DNA from 2 places in the Terribacillus sp. DMT04 genome. Region 2 is predicted to be linked to the other one. Evidence: riboswitches for the same ligand, from Rfam matches in the RefSeq annotation. Region 2 holds a riboswitch; the other holds the start of a gene.

Region 1 (7,398 bases), 920 kb from region 2:
TGGCCTCTGGCAGAGAACTGACGCCAAGAGACATGTTTTATTATGCAAATGAATTGAAAGACCATGGAAAGCTTGAACAGGCAAAGTCTTATTATATGGAATTTCTACGTTCCAAACAGGGCTGGGTAGAAGATAATATTCGCGCCTGTCAGTATTTAGCGGATTGCTGTAAAGCTACAGGCGATACCGAAGCTTATCGTATGCATCTGTTTCGTTCTTTTCAATATGACCGTCCGCGACCGGAATTTTGCTGTTTTATTGGAGACTTTTTTACAGAAGAACAAAACTATGATGCAGGCGCGTATTGGTACCGGCAAGCTTTGGATTATGAAGGAAAGGAACTGCCAGGCTTTAGTGTACCTGCGTATACGACGTGGTACCCATATGTTCAGCTGACGCTTTGTTACTCTCGGCTAGGACTGATGGAACAAGCGAAGTCTGCCCATCTTCAAGCTGTTTCTTATCATCCAGATCATCCGAGTGTCCAGCATAATGCGGCGTTTTTTGAGAAGCTAAGGCTTTAATGTTCATTTCTTGTTCGGTGTGTCATAATACGAATTATCAAGATAAGATATGGAGGATTATTTGTGGCATTAGATATTATTGCGTGGATTATTATTGGGTTGGCATTCATTGCTAGTTTTGCAGGAATTATTTACCCGGTTATCCCATCGCCGCTAATGCTCTGGATTGGTTTCCTTGTGTTCCAATTCATGCTAAGTGATGGCGATTTGTCTGTTCTATTCTGGATTGCAATGGTAATCTTGACGGTCATCTTGATCATATCGGATATTATTGCGAATAGTTACTTTGTGAAGAAATTCGGCGGCAGCAAATGGGGAGAACGAATCGCAGCTATTGGTGTTATTGTCGGTTCGTTTATCTTCCCGCCTATCGGAATCATTGTTGTCCCGTTTATTGCTGTCTTGGTGACAGAGTTAGTCCAAAGAAGAACGCCGAAGGAAGCACTATATTCGTCAATCGGATCGTTGCTAGGTTTCCTCGGTGGATCGATAGCCAAGATTGTCATTCAGCTTATTATGATTATTTGGTTCTTTATCGCAGCATTTGTCTAAAGAAAAAAGCGAGCATCTTTGCTCGCTTTTTTTATGCATATTCTGTTTTCTGTAGTCGCATATCGAAAATATAATAACCGAACGGAATAACGGATGCAATCAAGGCGAAGAAAGCCCATTTCAATCCCCAGCCGACTTTCAATGTGGTGTAGCCAGTCCAGGCTACATACAGAACGAATAGTCCTCCGTGGATGGCGCCGATATAGGTTACGAAGATTGGTATGTCCATCATGTATTTCAACGGCATTGCTACGATTAGCAGCAGAAGCAAAGACGTTCCTTCCAAAAAGCCGATTATACGGAACCATTTTAGTGTCGCTTCCATGAAAGCCCTCCCAGAAACTATTTGTTAATAGTATAAGCAAGCTTGCCCATCTTTACCACTCTTAGGGAGAACTTGTCATAAGTTTGTCAAATTATCCTTGCACGTCATAAATTGTTGGCCGTCTGTCCTGGAATACGGGAATTTGGTTTCGCACATCATCCACTTGCTCCAGATTGGCTTCACCATATAGGATTGTCGCTTCCTCGCCTGCTTCTGCGATTATTTCTCCCCATGGGCCAATGATGACGCTGTGGCCGGCGAACGTATTAGCAGGATCACTGCCGGCACGATTGCAAGCAACAACATAACATTGGTTTTCAATAGCGCGGCTTAACAGAAGGGCGCGCCAATGATCCAGCCGCGGTTTTGGCCATTCTGCGGCGACAAACAGAACTTGCTGTCCGTTAATCATATGTGTGCGGATGAATTCAGGGAAGCGAATATCATAACAAATGACGCCGGCAGCTTGTACTGCCCCTAAAGAGAACGATGCCGTTTTGTCCCCTTGGTGTAGATACTTTTCCTCATCCATTAAACGAAATAGATGTGCCTTATCATATTCATGCAGCAGGTCACCAGTTGGGCCATAAACAAGCATCGTATTATAAACGCCGGATTTTGTACGTTTTGCAATACTGCCAGCAACAATGTGTACCTGGTATGTCTTCGCCAAATCATGGATAAAGTGTTTTGTTGTTTCGCCGTGCGTATCACTAATTTGATCAAGTCTTGTCAAATCATAACCCGTTGTCCACAGCTCAGGAAGCACAATCACGTCGGCGTTTTTCTGAGCTTCTTTAATTAACGCTTCAACTTGTTCGTAATTTGTATCAGGATCACCAAAGACAACATTGTGCTGTACAAGCGCTAGTTTCATTGTTTCACTCCTTGATTTTCTGCTATGAATGATTCCAAACGCTGCATAGCTTCTACTACTTGTTCGGAAGAGGAGACATGCATAAAGTGAATCGATTCCCCGGGAGCAACTGCGCCGTCCGCAGCAGTTTTCATCGCAGTTTCTATATTATCTTTAATACCAAGCTCTTTTAAGACAGTAGGTAAACCAAGTCTGCGGTACGTAGGAAGCAGCACTAAAATCTCATCAAATTTCTCCTCCAAAGCCAGCTGTACAAGAATACCGTAAGCGACTTTATTGCCGTGCAGCTGTTCGTGTGTTTCTGCTACTCGTGTCAAGCCGTTATGGATAGAATGTGCACCGGCAATGCGTCCATATTCATCTCCAAAACCGCCTACCATACCGCCGGCCATAATAACGGTTTCTGCAACACGTAAAAAGGCACTGTCTGCACGATGATTTTGCAGTGAGCAAATCGCTGCATCCCCTTCTGCAATTAAAATATCGCGGCATAATCTAGCTGCACTGCGGGAAATTTGGACAGCAAGGGGCTGATCGGTCATTTTCTCGGTAAGTGCATCTGCTTCATACCACTTCGCTAATGTATCGCCAATTCCCGCGATTAAATAGGGAGCAGGTGTTGTGAGCAGGAGCTTGGGCTCTACAAGCAGCATAAACGTACTGCGGGGGAAGATGGTATATTCAACAAAGTTTCCTGCTTCATCATAGAAAACACTAAGAGAAGCCCATGGCGAACAGTTGGAGACGATGGTTGGAATTAAGATAACTGGCAGGTTAGCATCATTAGCTGCTGCTTTTGCAGTATCCAAAACTTTTCCGCCGCCAACGCCAATGATGAACTGTGCTTCTTGCTCTTGTGCTGCATCTGCTAGACGTGCAGCTTCTGCATGTGTGCACTGCCCATTATAGGCAACGCGTGTAACGGGCAAGTCAATAGGATCAAGAAACGGAGCTGCGGATTTCCACGATGCATCGCCATGTATAAGCAGACCGTTTGTCCAAGCCATTTCTGCTAGCTTTGCAGGCAGACTTTCTAATATATTTTCTTCACAGGCGTAATAGTTGGGAGCGCCTTTTATTTGAATGGTCATGTGATCACCTCGGTCATTATTAACACAAAAAAACTCTTCCAAGCGAATATGGAAGAGGGAAAGGTTGTGTCATTTCTTCCCCTTATCCCTCAGCTTGCTGCTGTTGGAATTAGCACCGTGTGCATCGCTGCACCGGTTGCCGGGCTTCATCGGGCCAGTCCCTCCGCCTTCTCTTGATAAGAGTGTGTGATTGCTGTATGATTTGTTCATTATCGCACTCTATTTGCAACACTGTCAAGATTGGTAATAGTCAGAAATAGAGGCGTAACAACAGGAGCGTGAGTAACATGGATTTTCCAATTTCGGATGCATTAAAACGACTGCCAGAACAATTTTTTGCCAGCTTGGTGCATAAAGTAAGTCTGCTGGAGCAGGAAGGGCACGATATCATTAAACTGGGACAGGGGAATCCTGATTTGCCGACACCACAGCATATTGTGGACAAGTTAAAAGAAGCTTCTGATAATCCGGCTTATCATAAATATTCGCCATTCCGAGGCTTTGATTTTCTTAAACAAGCTGTCTGTGATTTTTATGCGCGCGAGTATAATGTGGAATTGGATCCTGAGACGGAAGTGGCCATTATGTTCGGATCGAAGACAGGTTTAGTGGAAATCAGCCAATGTCTATTGAATCCAGGAGATTTGGCGTTGCTTCCAGATCCGGGATACCCGGATTATATGTCTGGCATTGAGCTGGCACAAGCGAGAACAACGCTGCTGCCTTTACATGCTGAAAATGATTTCTTGCCAGATTATAATACGATTGCTCACAAGGATTTAGAAGAGGCAAAGCTGCTGTTTCTTAACTATCCGAACAACCCGACTGCAGCAACTGCAGATCAGGCATTTTTCGATAAGACAGTAGAGCTGGCAAAGGAACATCAAATATGTGTACTGCATGACTTTGCATATGGGGCGCTTGGATTTGATGGGCAGAAGCCGCAAAGCTTTTTGCAATCTGAAGGCAGCAAGGAAGTCGGCATTGAGATGTACACGTTGTCGAAAACGTATAATATGGCAGGCTGGCGTATCGCCTTTGCTGTTGGTAATGCATCTGTTATTGAAAGTATTAATCTGATTCAAGATCACGTTTATGTGAGTTTGTTTGGTGCGATGCAGGAAGCGGCTGCTTATGCGCTGACATCGGATCAGACTTGTGTAGAGGAGCTTCTTCATACATATGAATCGAGAAGGGATGCTTTCCTTGGCCATCTTCGTACGATCGGCTGGGAGGTGCCAGAACCAAAAGGAACATTCTTTGTGTGGCTGCCCGTTCCAAAGGGATATACTTCTGAAGCATTTGCTGACCTATTGCTAGAAGAAGCGCATGTGGCAGTAGCACCTGGAAACGGATTTGGTGCGTACGGGGAAGGATATGTACGTGCGGGACTGCTGGATTCGGAAGAAAGATTAATAGAAGCTGCAAAGCGGATTGAGAAGCTTGGCATTTTCTCAAAAGCATAAAGAAAGCCAGTCCGTAAATGGGCTGGCTTCCGTCGTATAGTTAGCTGTTAACAGCGCAACGATTTGGACCGGATTCTACAATAGCTTCCTCAGCGTCTGCAATCGTTTCTTTTCCTTGATTGGATTCTCTGATCAACTGATAGCTATTCGGCTGCTCGTCAGGGATGCTGCCGAGAACAGAAGCAGTGAACGCACCTGCATCTTGCATCTGGAGCCGTGGATTTTTTCGATACAAATCTTCCATTCTTGCTTGAACAGTTCCATCAGAGCCGATTTCCGACAGCTCGGAAAAATGGGAAGGCAGGACAATTAAATCCAGCGACAACATGGGATACTTTTCATATAAAGTAGTGTGCAGATCTTGCACCCACTGTTCGGCTTGGCCGGCTAAGTCGGGGCGACCGATCGATTCCGTAAACAAAATATCGCCAGACAGCAAGAACGTATCATCCACAACAAAACTAACGCTTCCTTCTGTGTGACCAGGTGAGGCAACGCAGCGCACGCCTTCTTCTTGCTGACCAAATGGAATGCTTATACCGTCCTTGAGCGGAGAGAACGCAAACGCTGCTTCTTTGCCATCGTCAGCAGGGAACCAATAGGTTGCGCCTGTTTCCTCTGCCAATTTCCTGCCGCCGGACAGATGATCGGCATGCAAGTGGGTATCTAACACATGTTTGATTTGCCAGCCATTATCGTTCGCAAAAGAAGTGTAAACTTCTGTGAATCTAGCTGGGTCAACGACAGCTGCTTCCCCATTCGAGACAATCATGTAAGACAGGCAGCCTTTGCCGATGCGCATGAATTGATAAATTGCTCCCCCGTAAGTAAGGTCGCCAATTTTTCGCGGACTCATTGTTTCTCCCCAAGCTTGCATACCGCCAACGACATGCACGACCTTATCCATTCCTGCAGCCTCTAGAAGGGAGACGGCTGTTTGTGCGGACTTGCCTTTGTAGCACATGACATAAACAGGATCATTATCGGGCAATATGTTCCGGGTTTTCGTCGGATTTGCCTTGATCTCAGCGAAAGGAATATTGTAGCGGATAATATTTTCAGCATCGACTGCCCAATCCTGGACATCCGCTTCCTGTCTAATATCCAGCAGATGGACGGTTTCCTTCGCTTTCACTTTCTCTGCCAATTCTGCTGTGTGCAATGGATTCATGCAATCGTCTCCTTTAAAATTCTTTTTTTATTATAGGAAGGAGCAGTTTTACTCCTCGCTTATTTACCGGGAATATACGGCTGTCCGCCAGCAAATGGCTTGCATAACCAGCTGTACCAGCAAGCTGTGTTCCGAAAAGGGCTGTCTCTTGTTCAAAGAATGTCATCATTATGTAGAAATAGAGCAGTCCCAATAAGGAATGTGTGTAAGTTCGGTGGGAAAGAAAAGATGCAACGCTAATATAACACCCGCTCATCACTATCCAAGTATGCCCTGCATACAGCCCGGTTAAGCATACGGCAATGCCGGTAATCAGAAGCATGAACTTCTTATTTATTACGCGGGAAAGAACCATAATTCCTGCTCCAATCGCCAAACCGATATAGCGATCCTGACCGTAAAGATTCCACATACTATATAAAATGAGCAATAATCCAATAAAAATAGTAATATTGCGAATCGCTTTATGGGAAAATGTGATGCGGTTTGAGAGAAGTCCGCCTGTGTCTAAATCAGGTACCAATGCGGCAACTGCTGCCGTACAAGTCATCGTGACGGTGACAGCACCATCAGCATCCAAAGCGGTAGCACTGGCGAAACCGGCGCCAGCACCTATTAATAAATGTGTAATTCCTTTCATTCTAGCTGTGCCTCCAAAAGTTAGTCTTTAAAAGCATACTAGAATCTTTAGATAATGGCTATCCGTATTGTTTCTGATGCGCCTTTTTTCGAGAAAGATAATCTTCATCTTCTCTAATTGCATCCCACTTGCGCTTGAATATTTGTGCCGAAGCAGCTTTCTCTTTATCAATTTGGCGCTCGTTTATTTCTTTCTTATCTTTATCCTTATATTTTTTGCCGCCTTTATAATTGGCATACCGTCTGGCTCTCGTATAGCCCATTTGGATATATTTGCGTGCCATGTCCATTCCGACAAAATCATCTTGCTTTCGGTATTCTTCAAACATCTCGGATAGCTTGTGGCACGATTCCTCTGCAATTTCTGGTGTCTTGAAGCGCCAATGGGGAAGGAGCTCACTTTTATATGGTTCCACCATCAGCACACCTTGCTCGCCGCGTCCTACGCGATACTTCTCAGGTTGCTGACGATAATCAATGGATTCATCAAAATGATCGTAATAGCCCATTTCCTTCCCCCTGTCTCTGTTGTTAATGTATATAGTTACCGAAAGTGATGCCGATGAAACCAATTTTTATACTGGACATAGAGGCAGTTTTACACGTTTGTGATAAAATAAAAACAATGGTCTCACGTTAGAAAGGAATGATACAGATGGGGAAAACAAAAGTAGGTATCGTCTTTGGCGGTAAATCCGCAGAACACGAAGTATCCTTACAATCCGCAAAAAATATTGCTGATGCAATCGATAA
Region 2 (7,398 bases):
AACTTGACCGATGGACTGGACGGACTGCTTGCAGGTACCGCAGCAATTGCTTTTGGAGCATTTGCTGTTGTCGCGTATTATGATGTACAACAAACGCAAGTGACAGTATTTGCTTTGGCAGTTGTCGGCGCTTTGCTAGGTTTCCTTGTGTTTAATGCCCATCCTGCGAAAGTCTTTATGGGAGACACAGGCTCACTAGGACTTGGCGGGGCAATTGCTGCTGTTGCCATTCTGACGAAAATGGAGATTTTGCTAATCGTAATCGGCGGTGTGTTTGTTATTGAAACACTTTCTGTCATGATTCAGGTAATCTCGTTTAAGACAACAGGTAAACGGGTCTTTAAGATGAGTCCGCTTCACCACCATTATGAATTGTCTGGATGGTCCGAATGGCGTGTTGTAACGACCTTCTGGGCTGTAGGACTATTATTCGCTGTTATCGGCGTGTACATGAAGGTGGGATTATGATGCGAGATTTTGAGACGCTATTCCCATATAAACGCGTACTTGTTCTTGGTTTGGCGAAGAGCGGCTTCGCTGCTGCCAGTACCCTGCTAGCGCATGGTCGCAATGTACGCGTTAGTGACCTAAATGCTTCCAATCAGGATGAATTAGTAACCATTCTGGAGCAAAAGGGAGCGGAAGTGAAGCTTGGTGTGCAGGAAGTTGATCTCCTCGATGGTATGGATGTTCTAATCAAGAATCCGGGTATCCGTTACGAAAATTTGATTGTACAGACAGCGATGGAACGAAATATTCCAGTATTGACAGAGGTAGAACTGGCTGGCTTGCTTCACAAAGGAACACTTATCGGGATTACTGGTTCGAACGGTAAAACGACAACAACAACACTTGCATATGAAATGCTAAAAGAAAGTCAAGTGCGTACATATGTAGCAGGCAATATCGGCACGGCAGCATCCGAAGTGGCAGATAAAACAAACGAAGATGATCGGCTTGTTTTGGAGCTCTCCTCATTCCAGCTGCAAGGAATTGATCAATTCAGACCTCATATTGCCGTTATGCTGAATATTTTTGAGGCTCACTTAGATTACCATCATTCATTAGAGAACTATGAACAAGCGAAAGCAAATATTTTCCGCAACCAAGATGCGGGAGATTATCTTATTTATAATGCAGAGGATGAGCGTTTGCAGCATATTGTCAAAGATGCCAAAGCGACGCTTGTTCCTTTCTCTGGTTCCAGACAGCTTGCTGACGGGGCTTGGTATGATGAAACACATGTCTATTTTAAAGACGAAGCCGTAGCGGCTATCGACGATATTCTGCTTGTAGGCGGCCATCAGCTGGAGAATATTCTTGCAGCAATCGCTGCTGCAAAGCTTGCTGGAGCTACAAATGAAGGCATTCAGCACGTATTGAAATCTTTCTCAGGTGTAGAACATCGACTGCAGTATATCAAGCATCTGAACGGCAGAGCATTTTATAATGATTCCAAGGCTACGAACATATTGGCTACGTCTAAAGCTTTATCAGCATTTGAGCAGCCGACGATTCTGCTTGCTGGCGGATTGGATCGCGGTAATACGTTTGAGACACTTGTCCCATTCATGGAACATGTGAAAGCTTTAGTCGTATTCGGTGAAACAGCTGAAAAGCTTCGGGAAACTGCTTATCTGGCAGGTATAGAGCTTATTGAGTATGTGGAAGACGTCAAAGAAGCTGCAGAAGCCGCTTATCGTCTATCGGAGAGCGGCGATGTGATCCTGCTGTCACCTGCATGTGCAAGCTGGGATCAGTACAGAACATTTGAAGAAAGAGGAAACATGTTTGTTGAAGCGGTGCATACATTAGAGTAGGGGCTTGTCCTGCTCAGCCGCTTCGCTGCATGCGGACCCCCAATTCCAATCAAGGAAATGGGGTTTTTCTTTGCGTAAAAGTAATCTTCCAAAGACGGACTGGCTGTTGCTATTCTCTATTGGTGGTTTGCTGACAGTCGGTATCATTATGGTTTACAGTGCTTCAGCAATTTGGGCGGGTTATAAATTCGATGACAGTTTCTTCTTTGCCAAGCGACAGTTGTTGTTTGCTGGAGTAGGGCTGGCTGCCATGCTGCTCATCTCCAGGGTGCATTATGAGAATTGGCGCCGATATGCGAAAGTGCTTCTGCTGATTTGTTTCCTTTTGCTTATTGCTGTGCTCATACCAGGTATCGGAATGGTGCGGGGCGGAGCACGAAGCTGGATTGGAATCGGAGCATTCAGTATTCAGCCTTCTGAATTTACGAAGCTAGGCTTGATCATCTATTTAGCCGTCTATCTATCAGCCAAACAGAAGTATATTACTTCCTTGAAGCAAGGGTTTCTTCCTTCGCTGCTGCTTGTCTTTACCGCATTCGGAATGATTATGCTTCAGCCTGACCTTGGAACAGGCGTAGTCCTTGTACTCACCTGTATGGTAATGATTCTCGTTAGCGGGGCGAGGATTTCCCATTTTGTCGGACTAGGCGTGCTGGGAGCAGGGGCTTTTGCAGCCTTAATCTTGTCAGCTCCTTATCGAATTAAGCGTATAACCGCTTTCTTGGATCCTTGGGAAGATCCGCTGGGAGAAGGGTTCCAAATCATTCAATCGCTGTACGCTATTGGACCAGGAGGGCTTATGGGGCTAGGTTTAGGAAACAGTTTGCAAAAATTCTTTTATTTACCTGAACCGCAAACAGATTTTATTTTTGCTATTTTGGCCGAAGAACTTGGTTTCATCGGCGGAGCTGGTGTGATGCTTTTATTCCTGCTGTTTTTGTGGCGGGGAATTCAAGTTGCGCTGCGTGCACCTGATGGATTCAGCAGTCTGCTAGCCCTAGGGATTACAGGGATGATTGCCATCCAGGCAATGATAAATATCAGCGTCGTCACCGGATTGATTCCTGTGACCGGCATAACCCTACCATTTTTAAGTTATGGAGGGTCCTCGCTGACACTGACCTTAAGTTCTGTCGGGATACTACTGAATGTGAGCCGGTATAGTAAGCTTTAGTTTTCTCTATTAGTTTTCGTTTCAAAGTTAGCTGTGTAGATTCCTTCTTAAGTTTGCCTCAAGTAAAAGTGCTTTTCCCTTACTAAATGAGTAAAGCGCTATTTTTAAAATATTTGCACAATTGCATTGACTTTCCTTTCCAGCCCACGTATCATGTAAATTAATTTCATATAGTTCTTATCAAGAGAAGCCGAGGGACTGGCCCGTTGAAGCTTCAGCAACCTCTGACACTGTCAGAAAGGTGCTAAATCCAGCAAGATTAATTTCTTGGAAGATAAGAGTGCGGACGATTTCTCAAAGCTCTCTTTTCTTCGGAAAAGAGAGTTTTTTTCGTTTCGTCACTCTAACCCAAAAAGGAGGAGAAGAAACATGACCGACATTATTATTTTATCTGGCAGTCCATCACGAAAGTCGAGGTCGCTGCTGGCGGCTGCTTATGCAGGTGAGCTGGCGAAGCAGCAAGGCTACACAGCAGAGGTAATCAGTATTACTGATTTTAAACCAGAGGATTTAGTTTATGCGCGATTTGACAGTCCTGCAATTGTGGAGGCTGGCAAAGCAATTGAGACTGCGAAGGGTCTCATTATTGCATCGCCGGTTTACAAGGCTTCTTATACAGGGGTGCTGAAGGCGTTACTGGACGTGCTGCCTCAAGGTGCTTTTACGAACAAACCTGTACTCCCGATTATGACAGGTGGAAGCCCAGCACATCTGCTAGCAATTGATTATGCATTAAAGCCGCTTATCGCTAATTTAAAGGGAGAGTCCTTGCAAGGCGTTTATATATGTGATCAGCACATTTTGAAAGACAATCCAACCGAGCCAATTACCGAAAAAGAAACAGCCGCCAGATTAAGGGAGCAGTCGAATCACCTTCTCGAAGCGATTCGGCGTAATGATGCTGTTAGCTTAGTGAAATAAAGGAGGAGAAGTAATGCGGATTCTGTTAGCGGAAAAGAAGTTGTTCGGAATGCCGATTCAAATTATCGGCGGGCTGCTTGCAATACTGTTGTTTATGACTGGTGACGGAATTGAGCAGGCATTTTTATCAAAGTATGTTGTCGACATAGGTTTTTCTGCTAATCAATCTGCCATTATGTTCAGCGCTTATGGCATTGTACTTACATTTGCTTCTTGGCTTGCCGGAGTACTTGGTGAGGTAATTGGCCCGAAAAAAACAATGCTGTTAGGTCTCCTTACATGGGTGCTTTTTGAAATAGGCTTTCTCTACTTCGGTCTGTATTTAGAAAGTTTTTCAATGATGGTGCTTATGTATGGGCTGCGCGGGTTCGGATATCCTTTGTTTGCTTTTGCTTTTATCGTGTGGATTGCTTATCGTACCGAAAAGCACAAGCTGGCAACGGCTATGGGTTGGTTTTTCTTTATGTTTGCAGGCGGGATCGGGTTCCTTGGTTCGTACTACCCTAGCATTTTGCTGCCACTTGCCGGTGAAATGGCAACGCTGTGGAGTTCACTTATCTGGATTATTATCGGCGGTGCTTTAGGTGTGCTTCTTGTCGATGATAAAGACCGGCAGGGGATTAAGATTCAAGACCAGGTGAAGGGTAATAAATGGGCAGAAGCATTGAAAGGAATTACAATTCTATGGGAAAGTCCGCGTGTTGCAGCAGGTGGTTTGCTGCGTGCTATTAATACAGCTGGCTGGTATGGATTTGTTGTTGTGATGCCAGGCTTCTTCACTAGTTTCTTGGATATTACCACAAGCCAGTGGCTGCAGCTCTGGGCTGTCCAGTCTGTAAGTAATATGGTGGCAGGGGTATTATTTGGTATGCTCGGTGACCGAATCGGCTGGCTTCGGGTAGTTCGCTGGTTTGGCTGTGTCGGTGCAACTGTTTGTTCTTTGCTTTATTACTATATTCCGGTTGCATTTGGGGCGAATATCCCTATGCTCCTGCTGAACGCCATTCTTTTTGGAGCAGCTATTGCAGCTTTTGTACCGCTGTCAGCCATCTTGCCTACACTGGCACCGGCCAATCGAGGCGCAGCCATCTCTGTTCTTAATTTAGGTGCAGGAGCCAGTCAGTTTATCGGACCAGTACTTGTTGGTGTGCTTAACAATTACCTGGGGATTGTCGGTGTTGTGTGGGGATTTGCCATTATGTATGCGCTCAGTTTCTGTTTAACTGCATTTTTAACGCCAGCTGCGAAAGCACAGCTTCAACATACGACCAACGAAGGACTTGCTGTTCGATAACCAAAGGAGGAATAACAAATGACAAAGAAACGGATATATCTAAATGCTTTTGACATGAATTGTGTAGGGCACCAATCCCCTGGTTTATGGACACATCCGAAAGATCAAGCGCATCGTTATAAAGATTTGGATTATTGGACAGAACTAGCGCAGATTTTAGAAAAAGGGCAGTTTGATACGCTGTTTTTAGCAGATGTGCTGGGAACGTATGATGTGTATCAAAACTCCAGGGAAGGAGCGGTACGCCAGGCAGCTCAAGTACCCGTTAATGATCCGCTGCTTGTTGTGCCGGCAATGGCGCAAGTTACCAAGCATTTAGGCTTTGGAGTTACTGCTTCTGTTACGTATGAGCATCCGTATAGCTTTGCGCGCCGCGTATCCACGTTGGATCATCTAACGAAGGGCAGGGTAGGCTGGAATATAGTCACTTCTTACTTAGAAAGCGCAGCTAAAAACTTGGGATTGGATACACAAATCAAACATGATGAACGTTATAATATTGCAGAAGAATACGTAGAGGTTTGTTATAAGCTTTGGGAAGGCAGCTGGGAAGACGATGCCGTTGTGCGAGATACAGCTCGAAAGGTATATACCGATCCGGACAAAGTTCATGACATCCATCATAACGGCAAATATTATCAAGTCCCAGGAGCGCATCTATCTGAACCTTCCCCGCAGCGGACACCAGTACTCTTCCAAGCAGGTTCCTCACCTAAAGGCAGAGCGTTTGCTGCGAAGCACGCCGAATGTGTATTTATCAGTACGCCGACGGTTACCGTAACAAAACGCTATGTAGAGAAGCTGCGGGAAGAGACAAAGCGTCAAGGCCGAAATCCGGAAGAGGTAAAAGTAATGAGCTTGTTCACACCAATTGTGGCAGAAACAGAAGAATCTGCCCAGCAAAAGCTGCAGGAGTACCGCAGCTATGCAAGCTATGAAGGCGGACTTGTTTTACTAGGCGGCTGGACTGGTATCGATTTCTCCGACTATGACCCGGACGAAGAATTGCGTTTTGTGGAGAATGAAGCAATTCACTCAGCGGTAGAGACGTTTACTAAAATCGATCCGAACAAAAAATGGACTGTACGTGAAGTTGCCGAATTTGTCGGTATCGGCGGGATTGGTCCAGTTGTCGCTGGAACACCTGAACAAGTTGCAGACGCGATGGAGGATTGGGTGGAACAAACAGGTGTCGATGGATTTAATATTGCCTATGCTGTTACACCAGGAACGTTTAAAGATCTTGCTGACTACGTTGTGCCGATTTTACAAAAGCGGGGCAGAATTAGAGAAAAATACGCAGGAGATACGTTGCGCGAAAATTTAAGCGGAACCAGCAGACTGCCCGACCGCCATCCTGCACGCCAAGCCGGGAAAGCAGTGCAGCAGTTTAGAAAGCAGACGGTGTAACGTATGCCATATAAAGCAGAGACCAAACGAGAAATAATTCAATCTTTAGTTGATGCTGTAGTGGAACAGGTGATAGCTCCTTCCGCAGACCAGCTGGATCGGGAAAAGATCTTTCCGAAAGCAAACATGCTGGCTCTTGCTGCAAAGAAATTAAATGGCATCTTGCTTCCCGAGCATCTTGGCGGACTTGCTGCAGGCTATACCGAATTCTCTGTAATAGCAGAGAAAATTGCCGCGCATTGTCCATCCACTGGTCTTGTGTACACGATGCACATTGAAGCGGCGGATGCAATTTATCGGCATGGTACCGAGGCGCAGCACCAAAAGTGGCTGCTGCCAATACAAGAAGGAAAGTTTGGTACAACATCAACAAGTGAACGTATATCTGGCGGAAGATACTGGATTAATGCAAGCCGAGCGAAACGCACCCCAGGTGGCTATCAGCTCGATTTAGAAAAATCTTTTACGACGAGCAGTGGCTTTGCTGATTTTTATATCGTACAAACTGGATCGCCAGAAGCAGTGGTAACAAATGACTTAAGTTATTTTATAGTTGAAGGTACAGACCGTGGTATAAGCTGGGGAAAATGGGATGCACTTGGAGTCAGAGGCAATCATAGCGCATCACTGACATTTGCTGGCGTACGCGTACCTGAGGAAGATTTGCTTGGAGGTGAAGGAGGCGGCAGAAAGATAATCGAGCATAGTGTCGCTTACTTGCTTGGACTTGGCTCTGTATGGACCGGATTGGCCGGGGGGATTGTAGAAGAAATTACAGC

Evidence for each region. Region 2 has a riboswitch for S-adenosylmethionine ahead of ssuE (NADPH-dependent FMN reductase). Riboswitches for the same ligand answer to the same signal wherever they lie in the genome.
Region 1: another riboswitch for S-adenosylmethionine. It lies ahead of KS242_RS02645 (iron-containing alcohol dehydrogenase family protein); the one in region 2 lies ahead of ssuE (NADPH-dependent FMN reductase).

What each region holds. Positions count from the first base shown of each region.
Region 1 covers NZ_CP077639.1:477,906-485,303, forward strand. Annotated here, with positions in the region: gene KS242_RS02625 (tetratricopeptide repeat-containing glycosyltransferase family 2 protein) at 1-524, shown strand, start outside; gene KS242_RS02630 (DUF456 domain-containing protein) at 588-1,076, shown strand; gene KS242_RS02635 (DUF3817 domain-containing protein) at 1,108-1,401, opposite strand; gene KS242_RS02640 (carbon-nitrogen family hydrolase) at 1,493-2,278, opposite strand; gene KS242_RS02645 (iron-containing alcohol dehydrogenase family protein) at 2,275-3,369, opposite strand; SAM riboswitch class I at 3,449-3,552, opposite strand; gene KS242_RS02650 (pyridoxal phosphate-dependent aminotransferase) at 3,657-4,835, shown strand; gene KS242_RS02655 (MBL fold metallo-hydrolase) at 4,876-6,006, opposite strand; gene KS242_RS02660 (metal-dependent hydrolase) at 6,020-6,646, opposite strand; gene KS242_RS02665 (DUF4385 domain-containing protein) at 6,705-7,154, opposite strand; gene ddlA (D-alanine--D-alanine ligase) at 7,301-7,398, shown strand, end outside.
Region 2 covers NZ_CP077639.1:1,394,506-1,401,903, forward strand. Annotated here, with positions in the region: gene mraY (phospho-N-acetylmuramoyl-pentapeptide-transferase) at 1-468, shown strand, start outside; gene murD (UDP-N-acetylmuramoyl-L-alanine--D-glutamate ligase) at 468-1,820, shown strand; gene spoVE (stage V sporulation protein E) at 1,891-2,994, shown strand; SAM riboswitch class I at 3,169-3,275, shown strand; gene ssuE (NADPH-dependent FMN reductase) at 3,364-3,915, shown strand; gene KS242_RS07525 (MFS transporter) at 3,929-5,209, shown strand; gene KS242_RS07530 (LLM class flavin-dependent oxidoreductase) at 5,228-6,619, shown strand; gene KS242_RS07535 (acyl-CoA dehydrogenase family protein) at 6,623-7,398, shown strand, end outside.